DNA from 3 places in the Paenibacillus mucilaginosus 3016 genome. Region 2 is predicted to be linked to each of the others. Evidence: riboswitches for the same ligand, from Rfam matches in the RefSeq annotation. Region 2 holds a riboswitch; each other region holds the start of a gene.
The links. A riboswitch is a leader RNA that binds a small molecule or an ion and turns the genes downstream of it on or off. The one in region 2 is predicted to bind thiamine pyrophosphate.
Positions count from the first base shown of each region.

Region 1 (5,145 bases), 450 kb from region 2:
AAGATATCAACCTGTCCGTCAGGCAGGGGGAATGGCTCGCCATTGCCGGAACGAACGGCAGCGGGAAGAGCACCCTGGTGCGGACGATGGCGGGACTGTATAAGCCCACTTCGGGCACGGTACGGTTTCGCGATACGGACGCCGCTCCGGAGCTTGCGGGAAGCACCATTCCGCTTGTGTTTCAGAATCCGGATACCCACCTGCTCGGCGAGACGGTCTACGAAGAAGTACGCTTCGGCCTCGAGTATATGGGATTGAGCGACGCCGAAATGGATGCCCGCACGGAGGAAGCGCTGCAGGATACCGGTCTTCTTCCACTGGCCCGCCGCCGCGTCGATTCGCTCTCCGGCGGGCAGAAGCAGCTGGTGGCGGCTGCCGGCTGTCTGGCTCTGCGGCCCCCGCTGCTGCTGTTCGACGAAGCGACCTCGATGCTCGACCCCCTTTCGCGGGAGGCGCTGCTGGAGACGGCACGGCGCAAGCACCGGGAAGGGACGACCGTGGTCTGGGTCACGCAGCTGCTCGATGAGCTGTCCTATGCAGACCGTGTGGCCGCCGTGGATGGAGGCCGGCTGGTGTTCTGCGGCACGCCGGGCGCTTTTTTCTATGAACGGTCGGCTGCGGGCGGCACACCGTGCGAGAGCCTCGGCTTCGAGCCGCCGTATGCCGTGCGGGTCGCTCAGGAGCTGCAGCGCCTCGGCCTGCCGCTTCAGCGTCTGCCGCTGACGGTGGAGGAACTGGCGGAGGCGGTGGCTCCATGCTGACCCTCTCGCTGCGCGGAGCCGCCGTGTATCCGGAGGGGGATGCTTCACGCCGGCCGCTGCTGCGCCCCACGGATGCCGATCTGCGGCCCGGAGAAATTACGCTTGTTATCGGCAGAACCGGGGCGGGGAAAAGCACGCTTCTGCTGGCCCTGGCCGGCTTGGCTCCGTTGACGTCGGGGACGATCCGGTACGGGGAGATCCCGCTGTGGGAAGGGGAGAAGCTGCACAGGGAAGCTCCCGGGCTGATGGGTATCTCCTTCCAATATCCCGAGAGGCAGATGTTCGCGCAGACCCTCCGCAGGGAGTTCGCGTATTCTCTGCGGCCGCTCCGTTTGTCCAAGGAGGAAATCCGGCGGCGAACGGAAGAGGGCATGCGGGCTGCGGGGCTGCCCGAGGCTCTACTCGAGGAGGCGGTGCTGACGCTCTCCGAGGGGCAGAAACGCCGGGCGGCGCTCGCGGTTACGCTGGCCGTCAAGCCGCCTTGGCTGCTGCTCGATGAGCCGACCGCAGGCATCGATCCCGGCGGCATTCCGCCGCTGCTGGACGCGGTGCTGGCCCACAAGCGGGGAGGTGGCGGTGTCGTGATCGCTTCCCACGATCTCGACACCTTCTTCCCCGTCGCCGACCGCGTGATCGTCATCCGCGACGGGGCCGTCGCGGGCGACCGGCCGCCGGAGGCGTGGTGCGCCGACCCGGCGCCGCTGCTGGCGGCAGGGGTCGGGCTGCCGGCCTCGGTGCGGCTCGCCGCTGCTTTGGCAGTCCGGGGCTGCAGCGCCGGTGTGCTGCCGGCGGACCCGGCGGCGGCCGCGGCGGCGCTCCGGCGCAGCCTGGAGGCGGCCGTGGCGGTGGGGGCCGAGGCGCCTGGCGCGGCTGCGTCCAGCCCGATTGCCGCCGCAGCGCCCGGCGGCCCGGCCGAGCCTTCCGCCGCAAGGCCGGGCCGCCCGGAAGCGGCTGTGGCCGAGACGCTTGGCCTCGGACATGACTGCGCCGCCGCAGCACCGGCACACCCGCGGGAGCCAGCCGCGGTAAGCGGCGGCTCCGTCCTCCCGCTGGCGCCTCCTGCGCCCGGGGCTGACGAGCACAGCGCAGCTACCGCTCGGCAGGACGGCACACCCGCCCAGGCCGCAGCCGTTCCCCTCCCTCCAGGGCGGGGAGACGGTGCCGACGAGGCGCTGACGGATGCGGAGCCCCCGGACCCGGTGCATCCCTGGATTCTCCACCGCCACCCGGTGGCGAAGTGGATCGTCTATCTGCTGCTGTCCGCAGGCATGCTGATCCAGGGCACTTGGGCCGGCCTCGGAGCCGGAGCCCTGCTGCTGCTCTTCTGCCTGGTGCGCTTCCGCGTACCGTCCGGAGCTGTGCTGAAGCCGCTGCGGCCGTACCTGCTCTTCCTGTTCTTCTCCTGCCTGCTGGCGGGCATGCAGTGGGGGGCGGCGGAGAGCGGGGCTGCGGGCGTGTTCTCAGCCGCGCAGGCCTCCGTCACGTTCCGCCAGCTCACGAATCTGGCGCTGGTGATGATGCTCGGCTTTGTCTTCGTGCGGGTGACGGGGCAGCGCGGGCTGCGCCAAGGGCTCGAGCAGGTATTTGGCCTCTTGTCCCGTGCCGGCATTCCTGTCGGCACGGTCAGCCTGTACGCCGCTCTGCTACTGCGGATGATCCCCCAGCTGCTGCAGGAGATGGGCCGGATGTCGCTGATCGTCCGCTCCCGGGGACGCGCGCGGGTGAAGCCCGGCCAGATCCGCCTGCGGGACGTGCCGCCTTTTCTGATCCCGCTGCTGCTCTCCATGATGAAGCATGCGGAGGATCTGGCGCTCGCGCTGGAGGCCAGAGGCTGCCGGATCGAGGGGCCTTCCGTACGACGCAGGGAGCCGATCCGGTGGGACCGGGGGGACATTCTGCTGCTGGCCGCTTCCGGAGTCCTTGTTCTGGGACTTCTTGCGGTTGCCGGCTGGGCGTAGGGTATGCTACCATGACGGAAGAAAAGAGTTTGTAATGGAATATTGATAGGAACACTAGGGGTGCCGCCAAGGCTGAGAGAGACGCAGGTCTTAACCCTTGAACCTGATCTGGGTAATGCCAGCGAAGGGAAGTGGTCTGCCGTCCGCCGCACGCACCTGTGTCCATGGATGTATGAACCGCTTTCCTTCGGGAGAGCGGTTTTTTGCTTTTCCATCCTGCACATGGTTCAAGCTCTGCGTCATGGTTCAGGCAAGGCGCTGCCCAACCTGTACATGAGGGGGAAGCTGGGAAGTGAAGAACACACCGAAGCATACGGTTCAGGGGCTGCCGGGCGGGGAGACATCTCCGGCATCGGGCCTCCAATCTGCCCTGAGCGAAACGCTCGAGCGATTAACCGGCCTGGTGGAGCAGCGGCAGGACGAGCTTCTGGCGCTGGCCTCGAAGCTGATTGCCTTCCGCACGCCGGCTCCGCCGGCACGCAATACGGAGGAGGCTCAGGCCTTCGTCGCCTCCTATCTGGAGGAACGGGGATTCTCCGTCGACCGCTGGGACGTGTATCCCGGCGATCCCAATGTCGTGGGGGTGCTCAAGGGAACCGAACCGGACCGCTTCCGGAGCCTCATCGTCAACGGACATATCGACGTGGCGGAGGTGAGTGAGGACGAGCCCTGGGACCAGGACCCGTTCGCGCCGGCGGTGCGGGACGGCCGCCTGATCGGCCGGGGCGCCTCGGATATGAAAGGCGGGCTGGCCGGCGCCTTGTTCGCCATCGGGCTGCTGCATGAGGCGGGGATCCGGCTGCCGGGCGACGTCACCTTCCAGTCGGTGATCGGCGAGGAGGTCGGCGAAGCGGGCACGCTGCAGTGCTGCCGGCGCGGATACACGGCGGACTTCGCCGTGGTGGTCGATACCAGCGACCTGCACATCCAGGGCCAGGGCGGCGTGATCACCGGCTGGGTGACGGTCCGCAGCGCCCGCACCCACCACGACGCTACGCGCAAGCGGATGATCCATGCAGGCGGAGGACTCCACGGCGCCAGTGCCATTGAGAAGATGATGAAGGTCATCGCAGGTCTCCAGGAACTGGAGCGGCACTGGGCCGTTATGAAGAGCTATCCGGGCTTCGAGCCGGGCACGAACACGATCAATCCGGCGGTGATCGAAGGAGGCCGCCATGCAGCGTTCATTGCCGACGAGTGCCGGCTGTGGATCACGGTGCATTTCTACCCGGACGAAACGTATGAAGGGGTTGCCCGGGAGATCGAGGAGCACTTGCAGCGGGTGGCTGCGGCGGACCCGTGGCTGCGCGAGAATCCGCTGGAGTTCCGCTGGGGCGGCACTTCGATGATCGAGGACCGGGGCGAGGTGTTCCCGTCCCTGGAGGTCGATCCGGACCATGAGGCCGTCCGGCTGCTGCAGCGCTCGCACGAGGGGGCGCTCGGCGTACCGGCTGTGGTGGATGTGTCGCCTACCGTGACCGACGGCGGCTGGTTCGCCGATGCCGGCATACCGGCCGCGATCTACGGCCCGGGGGATCTGCAGAACGCCCACGCGGTGAACGAGAGCGTATCCGTCAGGCAGCTCGTCGATTATACGAAGGTGATGCTGCGTTTTATCTACGAATGGGGCCATACGCCCAAGGAGTAACCATCGATACTACGAGTCAAGGAGAGGGTTAACGATGACATTCACGCAGAGGCTGCTTGGCAAGCTTGAGGGAGTCTGGCGGCAAAATCACTCGCATCCTTTCGTCCGCGAGATGGGCGCAGGGACGCTGGACCGGGACAAATTCCGCTTCTACATGATCCAGGATTACCTGTATCTGATCGATTACGCGAAGCTTTTCGCCCTGGGGGCGGTGAAGGCGAATGACCTGGCGACGATGGAAAAGTTCGCCGCCCTGCTGCATTCGACGCTGCATGAGGAGATGGCGCTGCACCGTGCTTATGCGGCCCGCTTCGGCATCTCGGAGGAGGAGCTCGAGACGGCGGAGCCGTCGCCGATCACGCTGGCCTATTCGCACTACATGCTTCATGCGGCGCAGAACGGATCGCTTGCGGAGCTCGTCGCCGCCCTGCTGCCCTGCATGTGGAGCTACTGGGAGATCGGCAAGGAGCTGAGCCGGATTCCGGGTGCGGCCGACCACGAGGATTACGGCGAGTGGATCCGCATGTACAGCTCGGAGGAGTTCGAGGCGCTGGCCCAGTGGTGCATCGGCCTGCTCGACGAGCTGGCGGAAGGGCGCTCCGAAGCGGAACTGGCGAGGCTCGAGGAGATTTTCCTGAACACGACCCGCTATGAGTACATGTTCTGGGACATGGCCTATCACGGCCAAATGTGGCCGGCGGGCTGATCCGTCCCCGGTAACTATAGAAGGCCTCCTGCGACGGCATGCGGGAGGTCTTTTTACTGGCCTGCAACCCCC
Region 1 covers NC_016935.1:6,838,812-6,843,956, reverse strand. Annotated here, with positions in the region: gene PM3016_RS28235 (ATP-binding cassette domain-containing protein) at 1-761, shown strand, start outside; gene PM3016_RS28230 (ATP-binding cassette domain-containing protein) at 755-2,719, shown strand; TPP riboswitch at 2,766-2,866, shown strand; gene PM3016_RS28225 (acetylornithine deacetylase) at 3,090-4,367, shown strand; gene tenA (thiaminase II) at 4,402-5,073, shown strand; gene PM3016_RS28215 (GNAT family N-acetyltransferase) at 5,127-5,145, opposite strand, start outside.
Region 1: another riboswitch for thiamine pyrophosphate. It lies ahead of PM3016_RS28225 (acetylornithine deacetylase); the one in region 2 lies ahead of PM3016_RS30075 (ECF transporter S component).

Region 2 (5,145 bases):
GACCCGCGACGGCCGTAAACCAGATCGCCCCGAACTGGCCGAGCGGCACGAAGACCAGGGCGGTCATAATGGAAGCGAGCGATTGGCCGGTGTTGCCGCCGACCTGGAAGATCGATTGGGCCAGACCGCGCCTTGAGCCGCCGGCCATATAGGCCACTCGGGAGCCCTCCGGATGGAAGACGGCCGAGCCGAGACCGATGAGCAGGACAGATACGAGCACAAGCGCATAGTTCGGGGCAAGCGCCAGCCCCAGCACGCCGAAGAAGGTGAGGCCCATCCCGAGCGGCAGCATATACGGCATGGGCTTCCGGTCCGAATACAGCCCGACGACAGGCTGCATCACCGAAGCGGTCATGTTGAGCGCGAAGACGATGATCCCCGCCTGCATGTAAGAGAGCTGCATCGAATCCTTGATGATCGGCAGAATCGCGGGAATGACGGACTGGATCGTGTCATTGAACAAATGGACGAGCGAGATCGCGAACAGGATACGGAATAAGGTCGGCCGCACATCCGGCTGCGGTGCCGGTTTCGCGGCAGGTCCCGCGGCGGCCCCGGTTTGAAGCTGCATGGTCAGGGCTCCTCTCGGTCATTTGGGCACTGGCACCTGGCAAGAGGCTCTCGGCTGTTCATGCCAGCGGCGGGCGGACCCGCCTAAAATCACCGCAGGCGCAGCTCCCGAGCATGCGCCTGCGTTTATAAACTACATTTGGATGATCAGCCGCGGCGCTTGAAGGAGCCGAGCTTCTCGCCCATCCGGACCTTGCTGCCCACCTGAAGGTCGCTGCGGCTCTCGAAGGTGCCGGTCTCCGTCAGCAGCACCACGGTGGAGCCGAATTCGAAGTAGGCGAGCTCGCCGCCGCGTTCGAGCAGGTCCGGCAGGGGGGCGACGTATTGGATCGAAGCCACGTTGAGCGCGCCGACCTTGACGACCGCCACTTCTCCGCCTTCATGCTCCACGTAGGTGATCAGCCGCTCGTTGCGGCTCAGCACGCGGCGCATATGCTTCAAACCGAAGTCGTTGACCGGGTACACCTTGCCCGGCACATGCTCCTTCTCGATGATCGTTCCGTCCACGGGCGAATGGATCCGGTGGTAGTCGGTCGGGCTGAGATAGAGCACATAATAGAAGCCGTTCTTATAATTGATCATCCGCGGACTGTGATTGAGCAGTTCCTCGATCGTGTAGTCCTGTCCCTTCACGTTCAGGATCGAGCCTTCCTTGATCGGCCCCATCCCGGTGATCAGCGCGTCCACGGGGGAGACCATCGTCTCCGGCGAAGCGTCGATGGGCCGCAGGCCGCTCTTCAGGCGCCGGGTGAAGAAGTCGTTGAGCGAGACGTATTCATGGACGGCCTTCTCCGCATCCTCCAGCGGAATGCCGTAAGTCTTGGCAAAGCGGGGGATCAGGGAGCGGGAGGCCCTGGACTTGGCAAAAGCGCCGGTGAGCTGCGACACCGATTTGCGGGACGACAGCTCGGTCAGCAGCCGAAAGAACGATATCTTCATGCTTCTGGATTCACCTGTTTCTTTGGATGTAAGTATTCGGTAATCTAACGCTTATCTTGACATAAGAGAGGACACAAATCAACAAAGAAACGCGGCCGGACAGCACGAAAAGCCTCCACCCGGAGGCTGAGGAACGTGCCGAAGCGGCCTATATGCAAGTGTCATGAAGACAAACGTCAATGTCGGTTACGGATTCCATGCTCCGGATCAGGGCTGGCTTGCTGCTTAGAAAGCGTCTGTCCCTTCGGCGGATGCCCCGCCGTTCCCGCATGCATTCTTGTACTCGCCGCAGGTCAGGCAGGTGGCGAGGTTGACGAGGATGGGGCAGCAGGAGCCGGACAGCTTGGTGCAGGAGACAGGGGTACGGTACCCGGGGTCGGAGGAGATCATCGTGCAGTAGGTGCAGTTCGACACCATCTCGGCAGTGAGCCCAAGCAGAATAGGAGTAGATTCAATCGGTACGGTTACGGTTTCGTTCATTCGTCGCGTTCCTTCTTTCTCTTTAAAGATAGCGCTTCCAATGGCAGATGCCGCAGCACAAGATGAATACTCTCTGACTCATGCAGAATCCGTAAAGAGCGAGCAAGGACTAGTGTACCAGAATCCGGAAGAGAAGGCTAGGGGTTCCATGGATTTTTATTGAAATCTTCAGAATGCGTAAAATGGATTGACAAACGGGTCTTTCGTGATAAGATGGGAAATGTCACTAGGGGAGCCGCACAGGCTGAGATTGGACCAATAGGTCCTAAACCCTCTGAACCTGATCTGGATGATACCAGCGTAGGGAAGTGGAGAGCGTAGCACGCTGTTAGTTTACTCATGTGCTTACAAAGCCGCTTCCGAGCAACGGGGGCGGCTTTTTTTGCTGTATACCGGCATCCGTCATTCCCCCCGCTCCTTGTCCGCTTCGGCATCGCCCCGGCTTCTTCCATTATATTTTAAGGAGTGGATTCATTTGTCCAAAGGTTTGAAATTGACGGATATTCTCGTCACGGTCGTCATAGCCGTTGTCTTCGCCGTGATCTACCGTTTGTGGGGCGATGTGTACAACGTCCTCAAGATCCCGGGTCTGCAGCTGGAGCAGCTCGGATACGGCATGTGGTTCATTGCCGGCACCGTGGCTTTCCTGATTCTGAGAAAGCCCGGCGTGGCCTTCCTCGCTGAAGCTGCCGCCGCTTCCGGTGAGATGATCATGGGCTCCCAATACGGCGTGGAAGCTTTCACGTACGGACTGGTGCAGGGGCTGCTGGCCGAGCTGGTCTTCGCAGCTGCAGGCTATAAGCGGCACACGGCTCTGATCGCGGGTCTGGCGGGTGCGGCTTCCGGCGTCGGCTCCATTGTCTATGATTACTTCAAGCTGTACCTCGCGGAGCTTCAAAGCTGGAACCTGATGCTTTATATCGTATTCCGCCTCGTGGGCGCGTTCGTGATTACCGGGCCGCTGGCTTATGTGATCGTGAAGGCACTGGAAAAAACCGGGGTTACCCAGCTCGTGCGTCCGGCGAGCAGTCTCGATTACCAGGCACTGGACAGGAAGAAGACACTCTGATGAACGCAGCGGATACGCACACAGCGCATGGCAGCGGGGGGCCGTCCGCTCAGGAACAGGAGCCTGCCGTCTCGGTAACGGGACTGCGGCTGAAGTTCCCGGGCAGCGCCCCGCTGCTTTTCGACGATTTGACACTGGAAGTGCCGCGCGGGCAGAAGGTGCTGCTGCTCGGACCGAGCGGCTGCGGCAAGTCGACCCTGCTCCAGGTGTTCTCAGGCCTGATTCCGAAGTCGATCGAAGTGCCGATGAAAGCGGACGCCCTTCAGCTTCCCGACGCCTGGGGCTATCTGTTCCAGGACCCCGACACGCAGTTCTGCATGCCGTTCGTGGATGAGGAGCTGGCTTTCGTGCTGGAGAATCTCCAGGTGCCCCGCGAAGAGATGGGGGAGCGGATCCGCCTCTGCCTGGAGCAGGTCGGGCTTCGTCTGCCGGACCTCCACACCCCGATCGCTTCCCTCTCCGGCGGCATGAAGCAGCGCCTTGCGATCGCGTCCCTGCTCGCCCTGAATCCGGACGTCTGGTTCCTGGACGAACCGACATCGCTGCTCGATCCCGAAGGCACGGGCGAGGTGTGGGAGACGGTCAAGCGCGTCACGGAGGGCCGGACGGTGCTGATCGTGGAGCACAAGATCGAAGAGATCGCCGGCTTCGTGGACCGGGTCGTGCTCTTCGGGCATGACGCCCGGATCCTGGCCGACGGGCCGCCCCAGCGCGTATTCCGGGAGCACCGGCAGGAGCTGCAGGAGTACGGCATCTGGTACCCGGGGGTCTGGGAGGACTACGACCGCCGTCCGGACCTGATGCCGGAGCGCGGACAGTCTGCGGCCCGCAGCGCGCAGGTAGCCCAGCCCCTGCTGCGGCTGGAGGCGTTCTGCGGCTTCCACGGCCGGGAGAAGAAGATAGAGATTCCCTCGGCCGACATCTTCGGCGACGACTGGATTGCCGTCGTCGGGCCGAACGGGGCGGGGAAGAGCACCCTGCTGCAGGCCTTGATGCAGCTGATTCCGACCCAGGGGCGCTATAACCTCGGCCCGCGTGCTGTGAAGGGCTTCGACGATGTGATCGGGGACGCCTCGTATGTGTTCCAGAACCCCGAGCTGCAGTTCGTCACTCACTCGGTGTTCGACGAGGTAGCGTGGGACTTCCGGCAGGAAGGCCTGCCGGAGGCTGAGGTGCGCACCCGCTCCGGTGAGGTGCTGGAGTGGTACGGGCTCGCCGGCCACCGGGAGCTGCACCCGTACCAGCTCTCTCTCGGGCAGAAGCGCCGGCTCAGCGTGGCCTCGGCCACCGGCAAAGCCCGGAGGCTGCTGCTCCTTGACGAGCCGACCTTCGGGCAGGATGCGGCCAATACATTCGCCCTTCTCGAGAAGCTCGAGGAGTGGCGCAGAGGGGGCAGCGCGATCGTGATGGTCACGCATGACCCCGAGATCGTGGCGCGGTTCGCCACCCGGGTGTGGGAGGTCCGAGGGGGCCGGCTGGCGGCGGATCTGCCGCCGGAGGCGTACCGGAAGCTCCAAGCGGCCGGCGAAGCCGCTGCCGGAAAGGAGGCGGAAGCGCCTTGCCGCTGACCTGGACCTTCCGCGAGACCTGGCTGCACCGGGCCAACCCGGCCTTCAAGATCGGGCTGTCTGTGCTCCTGTTTCTCGCGGTGCTGTTGACCCACAACATCAATGTGCTTCTTCACGTGACCTGGATGCACCTGCTGCTGTTCTACACGGCGACCGGACTGCCCCTGCGGCGCCTGCTGCTGCTGTCCCTGCCGTTCGTGCTCATGCTCGTCTCCTCCTCGACCTCCATGCTGTTCTTCGGCAAGGGGGAGACGACGTGGCTGCATTGGGGGTTGATCCATATCACCGAGGAGAGCTTCTACCGTTCCCTGCATATCGGGCTCAAGACCGTGAACATGGCGGTGCTCGGCCTGCTCTTCGGGCTCACGACGAGCCCCGTTCGGCTGTTCTATTCGCTGATGCAGCAGACGCGCCTCCCGGCGCGCTATGCCTACAGCTTCATGGCGGCGCTCCGGCTGCTGCCGATGATCGTCACCGAGTACCAGGCGCTGCAGATGGCGCTGAAGGTCAGAGGCGTGA
Region 2 covers NC_016935.1:7,292,224-7,297,368, reverse strand. Annotated here, with positions in the region: gene PM3016_RS30090 (MFS transporter) at 1-571, opposite strand, end outside; gene asd (archaetidylserine decarboxylase) at 718-1,509, opposite strand; gene PM3016_RS30080 (hypothetical protein) at 1,735-1,989, opposite strand; TPP riboswitch at 2,208-2,313, shown strand; gene PM3016_RS30075 (ECF transporter S component) at 2,465-3,058, shown strand; gene PM3016_RS30070 (ABC transporter ATP-binding protein) at 3,058-4,626, shown strand; gene PM3016_RS30065 (energy-coupling factor transporter transmembrane component T family protein) at 4,617-5,145, shown strand, end outside.

Region 3 (5,145 bases), 2.5 Mb from region 2:
GCCGCAGCGGATCACGAAGGAGAAGAAGCTGACGCAGACCTTCTCCAAGGAGACGGGACAGAACTATATCGAGTATAAGGAAGACGGCAAGCGCAACCGGATCTGGATCGAGGACGAAACCTCCGTGAAAGCCCGTGTGGCCTTGGCTCAGAAATACAAGTTGGCGGGAGTCGCTTCCTGGCGCAGAGGGTACGAGAATCCGAATGCCTGGGAGTGGATCCGCAGCACGCTCAAGCCTTAATCGGTGCTGCAGCAAAAGAAAGGGCTGTCCCAAGCAGATAGATCTGCTAGCGGGACAGCCCTTGTTTGTGTATTTACAGCGTTCCGCTGCCGCTCTCGGCAGGGGCGTGCTTCGGATCAAGCGACAGGATCGTTTTGCAGTACATGCAGCGGTCCGTTTTGCCGAGAATCTTGGTCGGTTTGCCGCATTCGGGGCATTCCACCACCGTGGCACTTGTGGACATCATGCCAGCCGCAAAATATATCCCCATGGATACCAGCATGGCGATGGCGCCGATCACCATACTGACCGCGGCGATCCACCGGCCTGCAATGCCCCATTCGAATACGATGCCGGCGAGGCCTACGATCATCAGAGCCATGCCCCCCATGGTCAGCAGCAGCCCCCAGAGCCGGAATTCGTTCACTTTACTGGATTTTAATCTCATGCCCATTCACTACTTTCATGCGAGATATAGAAGATTGTGAGGTTTGTCATCGGACGATGGCAGGAAACCGCGTGTCAATGTAGAACTAAACAATATCGAACTATGTGTCCTATTGTCAGGAGGCTTTCTCGTTCATGGAATCCATAAAAAAAGATTGGGTGCAGCGGTTCCGGCAGGACCAGACGGTAATCAGCGTTTCAGCGGTGGACAACCCTTCTTCGTTTTCGGCCGTAACCGACGGATTTGATATCTTGCTGTTGATCGTCTGCCGCGACAATGAGCGCAGTCATCAACAGATTCATTATATAAGAGACGACCGGCGTATACAAGAACGTTGGGTCAGTCCGGATACGCTTACCGATTTGATTCTTCATGGAGAACACCGGAACATTATCTATTGGATTCTAAAAGGGGAGATTCTATTGGACCGGGAGATGTACCTGGAGAGTTTGCGGCACAAAGTCCTTGAATTCCCCGTCGATCTCAGGGAGCATAAGCTGCTGATCGAATTCTCCAAGTTCTTGAGAAGCTATCTGCAGAGCAAGGAATATATACTCGAAGACCACCTGCTCGATGCCTATAATAATATTCTGGAAGCCCTGCATCACTGGGCCCATATTGTCATTATTGAATCCGGCAGTCATCCGGAAGTCACCGTGTGGCGTCAGGTGAAGAACATCAATCCTGGCGTATACAAACTGTACGAAGAACTGACGCTCAGCAAAGAAACGCTGAAACAGCGGGTGCAGCTGGTTCTGCTTGCCTGCGAATTCTCGATCATGTCGAAGATGGAGCGGTGCTGCAAGCTTCTTCTTGAAGTTTTGGCCAGCCGCGAGGAGGCTTGGAGTCTGCAGGAGCTGCAGCAGCAGCCCAAATTGGCGGATATCCGCACCGAGCTTCCGCTGCTCATGAACAAGCTGGTGAAGAAATCACTGGCCAAAGAAGTCGCTTATACGATGGATGAAGACCTTACACTGCTGGAACTCCGATATAAGGATGTTAAAAGCGCAAACGTGTGATATAATGGCAGTAACAACCAAATAGCCACTAGGGGAGCCTCTGACATGCGGGGCTGAGAAAAAGAAGCGGATTCTTTGACCCTTGGAACCTGATACGGCAGCCCGAAGAAGTAAGGGCGTCACTGGATTATGCCAGCGTAGGGAAGTGGTCGAATGCTAGCAATCTCTATGGCCGCATAACGCCATGTTGACATTCGGTCAGCCCTGCTCCGGGCTGGCCTTTTTTTGTTGTCCGGCTATGGCTGAAGGGGGTGAAGCAGTGAATCTGATCGTAAACGGGGAGTCGAGAGAAGTGGAGGGCGCAGCGACGGTTGCGGAGCTGCTGTCCGTGTTTAAGCTGCAGAACAAGATTCTTGTGGTTGAATTGAACCGCGAGATTGTGGACCGCAGCCGATACGAAGATGCCAGGCTGAACGACGGCGACCGAATTGAGATCGTCCATTTTGTCGGCGGGGGCTGACAGACTGACCAGTACAGGGGGAAATGACCATGAGCGAAACGTTAAAAATCGGACCTTATGAATTTCAATCGAGGCTTCTGCTCGGCACGGGAAAATTCAATGATCTCGGTGTTCAAAACAGAGCGGTGCAGGCTTCTGGGGCGGAAGTCCTAACCTTTGCCATTCGCCGTCTGCCGATCGATAATCCGGAAGCACCGAACTTCCTGGAAACGCTGGATCTAAAGAAGTTCACTTTGCTGCCGAATACGGCAGGGGCTTATTCGGTGGAAGAGGCGGTCCGCATCGCGCGGCTTGCCAAGGCTACCGGATTATGCGACATGATTAAGGTGGAAGTGATCGGTGATCCGCGTACACTGCTTCCAGACCCTGTCGGAACCTTGGAGGCAACCAAGATTCTTGTGGAAGAAGGGTTCATCGTTCTTCCGTATACTTCTGATGACCCGATTCTGGCACGCAAACTTCAGGAGGCGGGAGCGGCCGCTGTGATGCCCGGGGCTTCCCCGATCGGTTCCGGACAAGGCATCATTAATCCGAACTATCTGCGCTTTATCATTGAGGAGGCGAAGGTCCCTGTCATCGTCGATGCGGGTATCGGCGGTCCGGCGGACGCGGCGCTTGCCATGGAGCTCGGGGCGGATGGGGTTTTGCTTAACACGGCCGTTGCGGGGGCGGAGGATCCGGTATTGATGGCGGAGGCCTTCAAGCTGGCCGTTGAAGCGGGACGCAAAGGATTTCTTGCGGGCCGGATTCCGAAGAAGCGCTATGCTTCCGCCAGCAGTCCTGAGATCGGAATGATTGAGTAGAACAAGGGAATCCTAACTATAGGCCGTGGGTGGACTTCCATACACGGCTTTTCTTTTTTGTTTACAAAAGCTTGACATCTAAAAAGGGGATATGATAAATTAACTCTCGCCGCTTCAAACCGCTTGTCCGAAACTCTTCGACAAGCCGCAGGCCGAAAATAAATTTTTAAAAAAAGCTTGCAATTGAATAGGCAGATGTGATACATTATAAAAGTCGCCGCTAAACGAGGTGACAACAAACGACAAAACTTCAAATGTTTGTAAATGAGGATTGTTGTCGGAATTGCCCTTTGAAAACTGAACAACGAGTGAGTGTTAAATATAGAGACTCAGCGATGAGTTTCTGCCAAGCTTCAAAATGAGTCATCAGCTTTCCTTTAATGGAGAGTTTGATCCTGGCTCAGGACGAACGCTGGCGGCGTGCCTAATACATGCAAGTCGAGCGGAGCACTTCGGTGCTTAGCGGCGGACGGGTGAGTAACACGTAGGCAACCTGCCTGTAAGATCGGGATAACTACCGGAAACGGTAGCTAAGACCGGATAGCTGGTTTCGGTGCATGCCGGAATCATGAAACACGGGGCAACCTGTGGCTTACGGATGGGCCTGCGGCGCATTAGCTAGTTGGCGGGGTAACGGCCCACCAAGGCGACGATGCGTAGCCGACCTGAGAGGGTGATCGGCCACACTGGGACTGAGACACGGCCCAGACTCCTACGGGAGGCAGCAGTAGGGAATCTTCCGCAATGGGCGCAAGCCTGACGGAGCAACGCCGCGTGAGTGATGAAGGTTTTCGGATCGTAAAGCTCTGTTGCCAGGGAAGAATGTCGTGGAGAGTAACTGCTCTGCGAATGACGGTACCTGAGAAGAAAGCCCCGGCTAACTACGTGCCAGCAGCCGCGGTAATACGTAGGGGGCAAGCGTTGTCCGGAATTATTGGGCGTAAAGCGCGCGCAGGCGGTCTTTTAAGTCTGGTGTTTAAGCCCGGGGCTCAACCCCGGTTCGCACCGGAAACTGGAAGACTTGAGTGCAGGAGAGGAAAGCGGAATTCCACGTGTAGCGGTGAAATGCGTAGAGATGTGGAGGAACACCAGTGGCGAAGGCGGCTTTCTGGACTGTAACTGACGCTGAGGCGCGAAAGCGTGGGGAGCAAACAGGATTAGATACCCTGGTAGTCCACGCCGTAAACGATGAGTGCTAGGTGTTAGGGGTTTCGATACCCTTGGTGCCGAAGTAAACACAATAAGCACTCCGCCTGGGGAGTACGCTCGCAAGAGTGAAACTCAAAGGAATTGACGGGGACCCGCACAAGCAGTGGAGTATGTGGTTTAATTCGAAGCAACGCGAAGAACCTTACCAGGTCTTGACATCCCTCTGAAAGCCCTAGAGATAGGGTCCTCCTTCGGGACAGAGGTGACAGGTGGTGCATGGTTGTCGTCAGCTCGTGTCGTGAGATGTTGGGTTAAGTCCCGCAACGAGCGCAACCCTTGACTTTAGTTGCCAGCATTGAGTTGGGCACTCTAGAGTGACTGCCGGTGACAAACCGGAGGAAGGTGGGGATGACGTCAAATCATCATGCCCCTTATGACCTGGGCTACACACGTACTACAATGGCCGGTACAACGGGAAGCGAAGTCGCGAGATGGAGCGAATCCTTAGAAGCCGGTCTCAGTTCGGATTGCAGGCTGCAACTCGCCTGCATGAAGTCGGAATTGCTAGTAATCGCGGATCAGCATGCCGCGGTGAATACGTTCCCGGGTCTTGTACACACCGCCCGTCACACCACGAGAGTTTACAACACCCGAAGCCGGTGGGGTAACCCGCAAGGGAGCCAGCCGTCGAAGGTGGGGTAGATGATTGGGGTGAAGTCGTAACAAGGTAGCCGTATCGGAAGGTGCGGCTGGATCACCTCCTTTCTATGGAGTCCATGTCACCTGCAGGGTGGCGGACAAATCTTATAGCAGCCCTTGAGCTGCGGACACTCACTCGTGTTCAGTTTTGAAAAGGTGCAATGCCTTTCAAACTTGGCTAGGCTGTCAAAAGCTGATACTTGTATCGGCCGCGGCGCCATGCTAAGATAACGTTCCTGCCAGTGAAACGGCGGTGAACATGGTTTGTTCCTTGAAAACTGGATAGCGAAACAAAGCAAATAAAGCTGAAACATCCAATGTTTCGAATAGCTGATTAGGTTAAGCTA
Region 3 covers NC_016935.1:1,071,265-1,076,409, forward strand. Annotated here, with positions in the region: gene PM3016_RS04750 (glycosyl hydrolase family 18 protein) at 1-241, shown strand, start outside; gene PM3016_RS04755 (DUF2614 family zinc ribbon-containing protein) at 315-668, opposite strand; gene PM3016_RS04760 (nucleotidyltransferase-like protein) at 803-1,687, shown strand; TPP riboswitch at 1,708-1,848, shown strand; gene thiS (sulfur carrier protein ThiS) at 1,947-2,147, shown strand; gene PM3016_RS04770 (thiazole synthase) at 2,177-2,950, shown strand; rRNA gene PM3016_RS04775 (16S ribosomal RNA) at 3,328-4,864, shown strand; rRNA gene PM3016_RS04780 (23S ribosomal RNA) at 5,136-5,145, shown strand, end outside.
Region 3: another riboswitch for thiamine pyrophosphate. It lies ahead of thiS (sulfur carrier protein ThiS); the one in region 2 lies ahead of PM3016_RS30075 (ECF transporter S component).